DNA from 2 places in the Xanthomonas sp. NCPPB 3174 genome. Region 2 is predicted to be linked to the other one. Evidence: predicted binding sites of a transcription regulator. Region 2 holds the regulator's gene; the other holds the start of a gene.
The links. The regulator HrcA, encoded in region 2, represses chaperone genes, less so after heat shock. The targets are predictions, from matches to a motif close to TTNGCACTCNNNNNNNNNGAGTGCNAA.
Positions count from the first base shown of each region.

Region 1: the regulator HrcA is predicted to act here: its motif matches at 1,854-1,880, upstream of rpoH (RNA polymerase sigma factor RpoH).

Region 1 covers NZ_CM161517.1:713,384-716,790, reverse strand. The annotation lists gene AC1PK7_RS03240 (NAD(P)/FAD-dependent oxidoreductase) at 1-174, shown strand, start outside; gene AC1PK7_RS03235 (trimeric intracellular cation channel family protein) at 233-850, shown strand; gene rpoH (RNA polymerase sigma factor RpoH) at 965-1,843, opposite strand; gene ung (uracil-DNA glycosylase) at 2,063-2,794, opposite strand; gene AC1PK7_RS03220 (response regulator) at 2,823-3,407, opposite strand, start outside.
Region 2 covers NZ_CM161517.1:2,109,477-2,112,883, reverse strand. The annotation lists gene dnaK (molecular chaperone DnaK) at 1-462, opposite strand, end outside; gene grpE (nucleotide exchange factor GrpE) at 605-1,126, opposite strand; gene hrcA (heat-inducible transcriptional repressor HrcA) at 1,290-2,348, opposite strand; gene recN (DNA repair protein RecN) at 2,460-3,407, shown strand, end outside.

The sequences.
Region 1 (3,407 bases), 1.4 Mb from region 2:
TTCTGGCTGGCCGCGCACGTGTTCTTCCTGATCGGCTTCCGCAACCGCGTGGTGGTGCTGCTCAACTGGGCCTGGGCGTACTGGAGCTACCAGCGTGCTGCGCGCATCATCCTCGGCGACCCACCCGCAGCCGAGGCAACGCAGGCACAGGCCGCGCCCCCCACGGACAGGTGACACTGCAGGGCCGGGCTGCGATCCTAGCCGGCCTTTTTGCTGCAGCGCAGTGCCCGTCTTGGCGACCTTCCTGTTCCTGCTCGACCTCCTGGGCACCTTCGTGTTCGCGATCAGCGGCGCCACCGTCGGCGTGCGCCATCGCCTGGACCTGTTCGGCGTGCTGGTGCTGTCGTGCGCGGCCGCGGTCTCCGGCGGCATCGCCCGCGACGTGCTGATCGGCGCCACCCCGCCTGCAGCGCTGGCCGACGTGCGCTATCTCGGCGTCGCCTGCCTGGCCGGGCTGCTGGCCTTCTACCGCCACCACACGGTCGAGCGCCTGCGCAATCCGGTGCAGATCTTCGATGCGATGGGCCTGGCGCTGTTCGCGGTCTACGGCACCAGCAAGGCGCTGGCGTTCGGCCTGGGCCCGCTGAGCGCGACCCTGCTGGGCATGCTCAGCGGCATCGGCGGCGGCATCGTCCGCGACCTGCTGGTGGCGCGCACGCCGGTGGTACTGCAGGCCGAGCTGTACGCGGTGGCGGCCCTGCTCGGCGGCGGCGTGGTCGCCGCAGCGCAGGTGCTGCACCTGCCGCAGCCCTGGGGCCTGGCAGTGGGCGCGGTGCTGTGCTTCGGCCTGCGCTTCATGGCGATCCGCTACGGCTGGCACCTGCCGGTGGCGCGGCCGCCGGAGTCGTAGCCGATCGCGGGCGCGCCCGCAGTCGCCGATCCGCGAGCCAGCCCTGGAACAAACAGAAAAAGGCCCGGCAATGCCGGGCCCTTTCGCGCGTTGCAAGCGATCGCCGCAGGCGACTCAGGCGACGAACAGCGCCTTCATCTTCTTCAGCGCGTTCGCCTCGATCTGGCGGATGCGCTCGGCCGACACGCCGTACTCATCGGCCAGTTCCTGCAGGGTGATCTTGCTGTCGGCATCCAGCCAGCGGCGCTTGATGATGTCGCGCGAACGCGCATCCAGTTCCGCCAAGCCTTCGCGCAACAGCTGCAGCTGGTTGTCCTCGCTGTCGGCGCGTTCGTAGGCCTGCGAGGGATCTTCCTCGTTGGCCATCAGGTACGCGGCCGGCGACGGCGGCGCGTGGTCGTCGTCCTCGTCGGACGGCGCGTCGAAGCCGATGTCGCGACCGGACAGGCGCGACTCCATCTCCATCACCTCGCGCTCGGACACGTTGAGGTCCTTGGCCACCGCGGTGACCTCGGCCGCATTCATCCAGCCCAGGCGGGTCTTGGACTTGCGCAGGTTGAAGAACAGCTTGCGCTGCGCCTTGGTCGTGGCGACCTTGACGATGCGCCAGTTCTTCAGGATGTACTCGTGCATCTCGGCACGGATCCAGTGCACCGCGAAGCTGACCAGGCGCACGCCCATGTCAGGGTCGAAGCGCTTGACCGCCTTCATCAGGCCGATGTTGCCTTCCTGGATCAGGTCGCCCAGCGGCAGACCGTAGCCGTTGTAGCCACGGGCAACGTGGACCACGAAACGCAGGTGGGAATGGACCAGTTCGCGGGCCGCATCCAGGTCTTCCTGGTCGCGGTACCGCACCGCCAGTGCGCGTTCCTCGTCGGACGTCAGCACCGGGATCTGATGCACGGCGCCGATGTAGGCATCCAGCGAACCGAGCGGACTGGGAATCGGGAGGTTGTTGGCAACCAAAGCGTTGGAGGTAAGAGTCTGGCTCATAGGGCTCATCTTAGCAGTCTACTAATTGGACTGCTGGGTACAGTAAAAAGTTCCTGTGTTCTGTTTATGCAACATATGAATCAGGAATGACACTGCAGCACAAGCCACTGAAACAATCGGGAAGCATCGCGGCTTCCATCTTCTGACCACCAAACTACCATCCAGTTCGCGAAAACGGCGTCCACATCCGGTGGACGCCGCGCCCTGTCCAACCGGGGTTCAGGCGCCGCGCAGGGCCGCTTCCAGCTCCGCGCGCGGCGGCAGACTCCAGTCGATGGGGGCGGCGCCCCGGCGCTTCAAGTACTCGTTGGCCGCGGAGAAATGCTTGCAGCCGAGGAAGCCGCGGTGCGCCGACAGCGGCGAGGGGTGTGGCGCCTTCAGCACGCGGTGGCGGCGGGTATCGATGACCTTGCCCTTGGCCTGGGCATAGCTGCCCCAGAGCAGGAACACCAGGCCCTCGCGCTCGCGGTTGAGGGTCTCCACGACGTGGTCGGTGAAGCCCTCCCAGCCCTTGCCCTGATGTGCGCCGGCGCGGCCCTCCTCCACCGTCAGCACCGCGTTGAGCAGCAGCACGCCGCGCTGCGCCCACGGCAGCAGGCAGCCGTGGTCCGGCCGGCGGATGCCCAGGTCGTCCTCGATCTCTTTATAGATGTTCAGCAGCGACGGCGGCACCGGCACCCCCGGCAGCACCGAGAAGCACAGCCCGTGCGCTTGGCCGTAGCCGTGGTACGGGTCCTGGCCGAGGATCACCACCTCCACCCGCTCGAACGGGGTGGCGTCGAAGGCGGCGAAGATCTGCCGCCCCGGCGGGAACACGCGCGCGCCGGCGGCCTTGCGCTGGCGCAGGAACGTGGCCAGTTCGCGCATCTCCGGGCGCAGCAGCCAGTCGCCCACCTGCGCCTTCCACGACGGCTCCAGCTGGATCCGGCTTTCGTCTTCGTTGTTGCTCATCGCTTGCAGGCTCGGGACATCACATCAATCAAAAGGTCACGGCGATCTCGTCGAGCCGGGCCAGGCGCAACTGGAACAGCACCTTGGTGACCAGCAGGCGCTCTTCGATCGGCTTCTGCACCAGGTCGTTGGCACCGGCGCGCAGCAGCTCGGACTGGGTGTGCGGATTGCTGTCGCCGGTCATCACCAGCACCGGCATGCGCCGCTTGCCGTAGGCGAAGTCGACGCGGATGCGCTGGACCACGTCGCGGCCGTTGAGTTCGCCCTTGAGGGTGACGTCGGTCAGCACCAGGTCGATGCGGCGGGTGGTGCGACCCAGCGACTCGGCGGTGAGCAGCGCGAATGCGTCCTCGGCGCTGAGCACGTGCACCACGTGCAATTGCTGGCGCTCGAGCATGCGCTTGGTCGCCTCGGCCACCACCCGGCTGTCCTCGACGTAGAGCACGGTGGCGCCGGCCACCGGCTGCGGCTGCACGTAGCCGCGGATGAAGGTGGCCAGCGCCTCGTGGCCGAGCGCCTTGTCGAAGTAGTCGGTGACGTACTCGGTGAAACGGCGCTCGACCAGGTGCTGTTGGGCGTCGCCGGAGACCACGATCACCGGCACGTAGGCCTG
Region 2 (3,407 bases):
CGCCTGGCGCTGGCTGTCGTTGAAGTACGCCGGCACGGTGATGACCGCCTCGGTGACGGTCTCGCCCAGGAACGCCTCGGCGGTCTTCTTCATCTTCTCCAGCACCTGCGCGGAGATTTCCTGCGAGGCCAGCTTGCGCCCGTCGGCGGTGGCCACCCAGGCGTCGCCGTTGTCGTGCTGGACGATGCTGTACGGCACCAGGCCGATGTCCTTCTGCACTTCGGCGTCGGTGAACTTGCGGCCGATCAGGCGCTTGACCGCATAGAAGGTGTTCTTGGGGTTGGTGACGGCCTGGCGCTTGGCCGAGGCGCCCACCAAGACTTCGCCGTCCTTGGTGTATGCGACGATCGACGGCGTGGTGCGGTCACCCTCGGAATTCTCGATGACGCGGGCCTTGCCGCCGTCCATGATCGCCACGCACGAATTGGTCGTGCCCAGGTCGATGCCGATGATCTTGCCCATTGCAATGACTCCTGAAAGGTCGTGTAGCCGGCCAGTGCCGGGATCTGGTTCGGATATAGGGATGGCCGCGGGTCATTCAAGCCATCGCCGCAAATTAGCGTTCCACGGCTGCCGCGCCGGGTTCAGGCGAGGCGGCCGGCGCTCAGTCGTGCTTGGCCACCACCACCAGGGCGGGCCGCAGCAGGCGGTCGTTGAGCAGGTAGCCCTTCTGGAACACCTGGATCACGTGCCCCGGCGCCACGCCCTCGGCCTCGGCCTGGCTGATCGCCTGGTGATGCTCCGGGTTGAACGGCTCGCCGGTCGGGTCGAGCAGGGTCAGGCCGTTGTCGGCGGCGACCTTGAGCAACTGCTTGTAGGTCAGCTCCAGGCCGTCGCGCAGCGGGCTGGGCTCGCTGCCGGCGGCGCTCAGCCCAGCGTCCAGACTGTCGAACACCGGCAACAGGTCGCCGAGCAGGCGCTCGTTGGCGAACTTGCGCGCCTGCTCCACGTCGCGGGCGATGCGCTTGCGCTGATTCTCCAGGTCGGCCCGCTCGCGCAGGGCGTCGGCCTTGACCAGGGCCAGTTCACTGCGCAGCGTCTCGATCTCCGCCTGCAGCGGATCGCTCGAGGGCTGCTGCGCCTCGGTCAGGTGTTCGGAATCGAATTCGGGGTGTTCTTGCGTCATGTCCGTATCCCTGGCGGGGTACGTCCCGCCTTACCGGACCACCTATGTGGGCGGTGCGGGCGGATTCAAGTGAGGCCGGGATGATCAGCCATTCGGCTGCTGAAAAGCGGGGATTCGGGATTGGGGATTCGGCCGGGCGCGGCGGTGCTTTGCTAGTGCTGGCTCAGCGGTCGCCGGGCGGGGACGGGTCCAGGCGTGCGCCGAGGACGTCGGCGGCAGTCTGGACCAGGGGGATGACCCGGTCGTAGTCCATGCGCTTGGGGCCGATCACGCCCAGCACGCCCAGTACCTGGCCGCCGGCCATGTACGGGGCGGTCACCAGCGACACGCTCTCCAGCGGCACCATGCCGGTCTCCTCGCCGATGAAGATGCGCACGCCGGGCGCGCGGATGGTGCGCTCGAGCAGCTGCAGGATCTCGCGCTTGCTGGCGAAGACCTCGAACAGTTCGCGCAGCCGCTCCAGGTCCGACAGGTCCTGCACGCCCATCAGCTTGGTCTGCCCGGCCAGCACCATGTCGTCGCCGGCCGGGGCCAGCGCCTGCTCGGCCAGCTCGACGCTGTGCGCCAGCAACTGCTCCATCTCGTCGCGGGCGTGGCGCAGGTCGCGCAGCAGGCTGGCACGGATGTCAGCCAGGGCGCGCCCGGCGAAATGCCGGTTCAGATAGTTGGCCACCCGCTCCAGTTCGGCCGGCTCGTAGACCTTGCGCGGCTCGATGACGCGGTTCTGCACCTCGTTGTCAGCAAACACCAGGATCGCCAGCACCCGCCGAGCGTCCAGCGGCACGAAATCGATATGCCGGAACGCGAACTGCTCGCGCTTGGGCGCGCTGACCACGCCGACGAAGTGGGTCATGGCCGACAACAGTTCCGAAGCGCTGCCCAGCAATGCCTGGGTGCCGGCGGCATTGGCCATCTCCGCGCGCAGCCGCGCCACCTCGCCTTCGGCCGGCGGGCGCATCTGCACCAGGCTGTCGACGAACACCCGGTAGCCGGTGGCGGTGGGCACGCGTCCGGCCGAGGTGTGCGGCGAGCTGAGCAGCCCGGCGTCCTCCAGGTCGGCCAGGATGTTGCGGATCGTCGCCGGGCTCACGTCCAGCCCGGCATGCCGGGCCAGGGTCTGCGAGCCGACCGGCTCGCCGTCGCGGATATAGCGCGAGATCAGCGTGCGCAGCAGCTGCCGGGCACGCGGATCGAGGCTGGAATGGACCGGGGAAGCGCGCATGGAATCAACCCGTGAGACTGGCCCTTAGATAATGTCTGCACGCCGGCTTGGCAAGTCATTGGCCCACCTACCCGCGCATGCTAGCGTTGCGCGGCTCCGGATGCAGACCCCATGCTCAGACATCTCTCGATCAAGGATTTCGCCGTCGTACGCGGCACCGAACTGGAATTCGGCCCCGGCATGACCGTAGTGTCCGGCGAAACCGGCGCCGGCAAGTCGCTGATGGTGGACGCGCTCGGCTTCCTGTCCGGGCTGCGCGCCGACAGCGGCGTGGTCCGCCACGGCGCCGACCGCGCCGAACTGTCGGCCGAGTTCGCGCCCCCCGCCCAGGCGCGCGCCTGGCTGCGCGAGAACGAACTCGACGACGACGAACACTGCCAACTGCGCCGGGTGATCCGCGCCGACGGCGGCTCCCGCGCCTGGATCAACGGCCGCCCGGTGACCCTGTCGCAACTGGCCGAACTGGCCGGCCACCTGGTCGAGATCCACGGCCAGCACGAACACCAGGCCCTGCTTTCGCGCGGCAGCCAGCTCGGTCTGCTCGACGCCTACGCCCGCAACGAGGCCGAACGCGCCGCGGTGCGCGCCGCCGCCGTCCGCTGGCAGGGCCTGCTCAGCGAGCGCGAGACCCTGCTGGCGCAGGGCGACGTCAGCGACCGCATCGGTTTCCTGCAGCACCAGCTGGCCGAACTGCAGCGCGAGGACCTGGACCCGGCGGCGATCGCTGCCCTGGACGCCAACCACCGCCGCCAGGCCCACGCCGCCGCGCTGATCGGCGCCTGCGAGGGCGCGGCACAGCGGCTCAACGGCGACGAGGCGCCGGCGGTGCTGGACCTGCTGCAGCAGACCCGCCACGAACTCGGCAAGGTCGGCGAGTACGACCCGCGCCTGGCCGAGGTGCAGGCGCTAATCGACAGCGCCGGCATCCAGCTGGAGGAAGCGCTGGCGCTGATCGACCGGGTCCGCGACGACCTGGATGCCGACCCGGCGCAGTTCGATGAGATGGAACGCAAGCTCGGCCGACTGCACGACCTGGCGCGCAAGCACCGGATCGGGGTG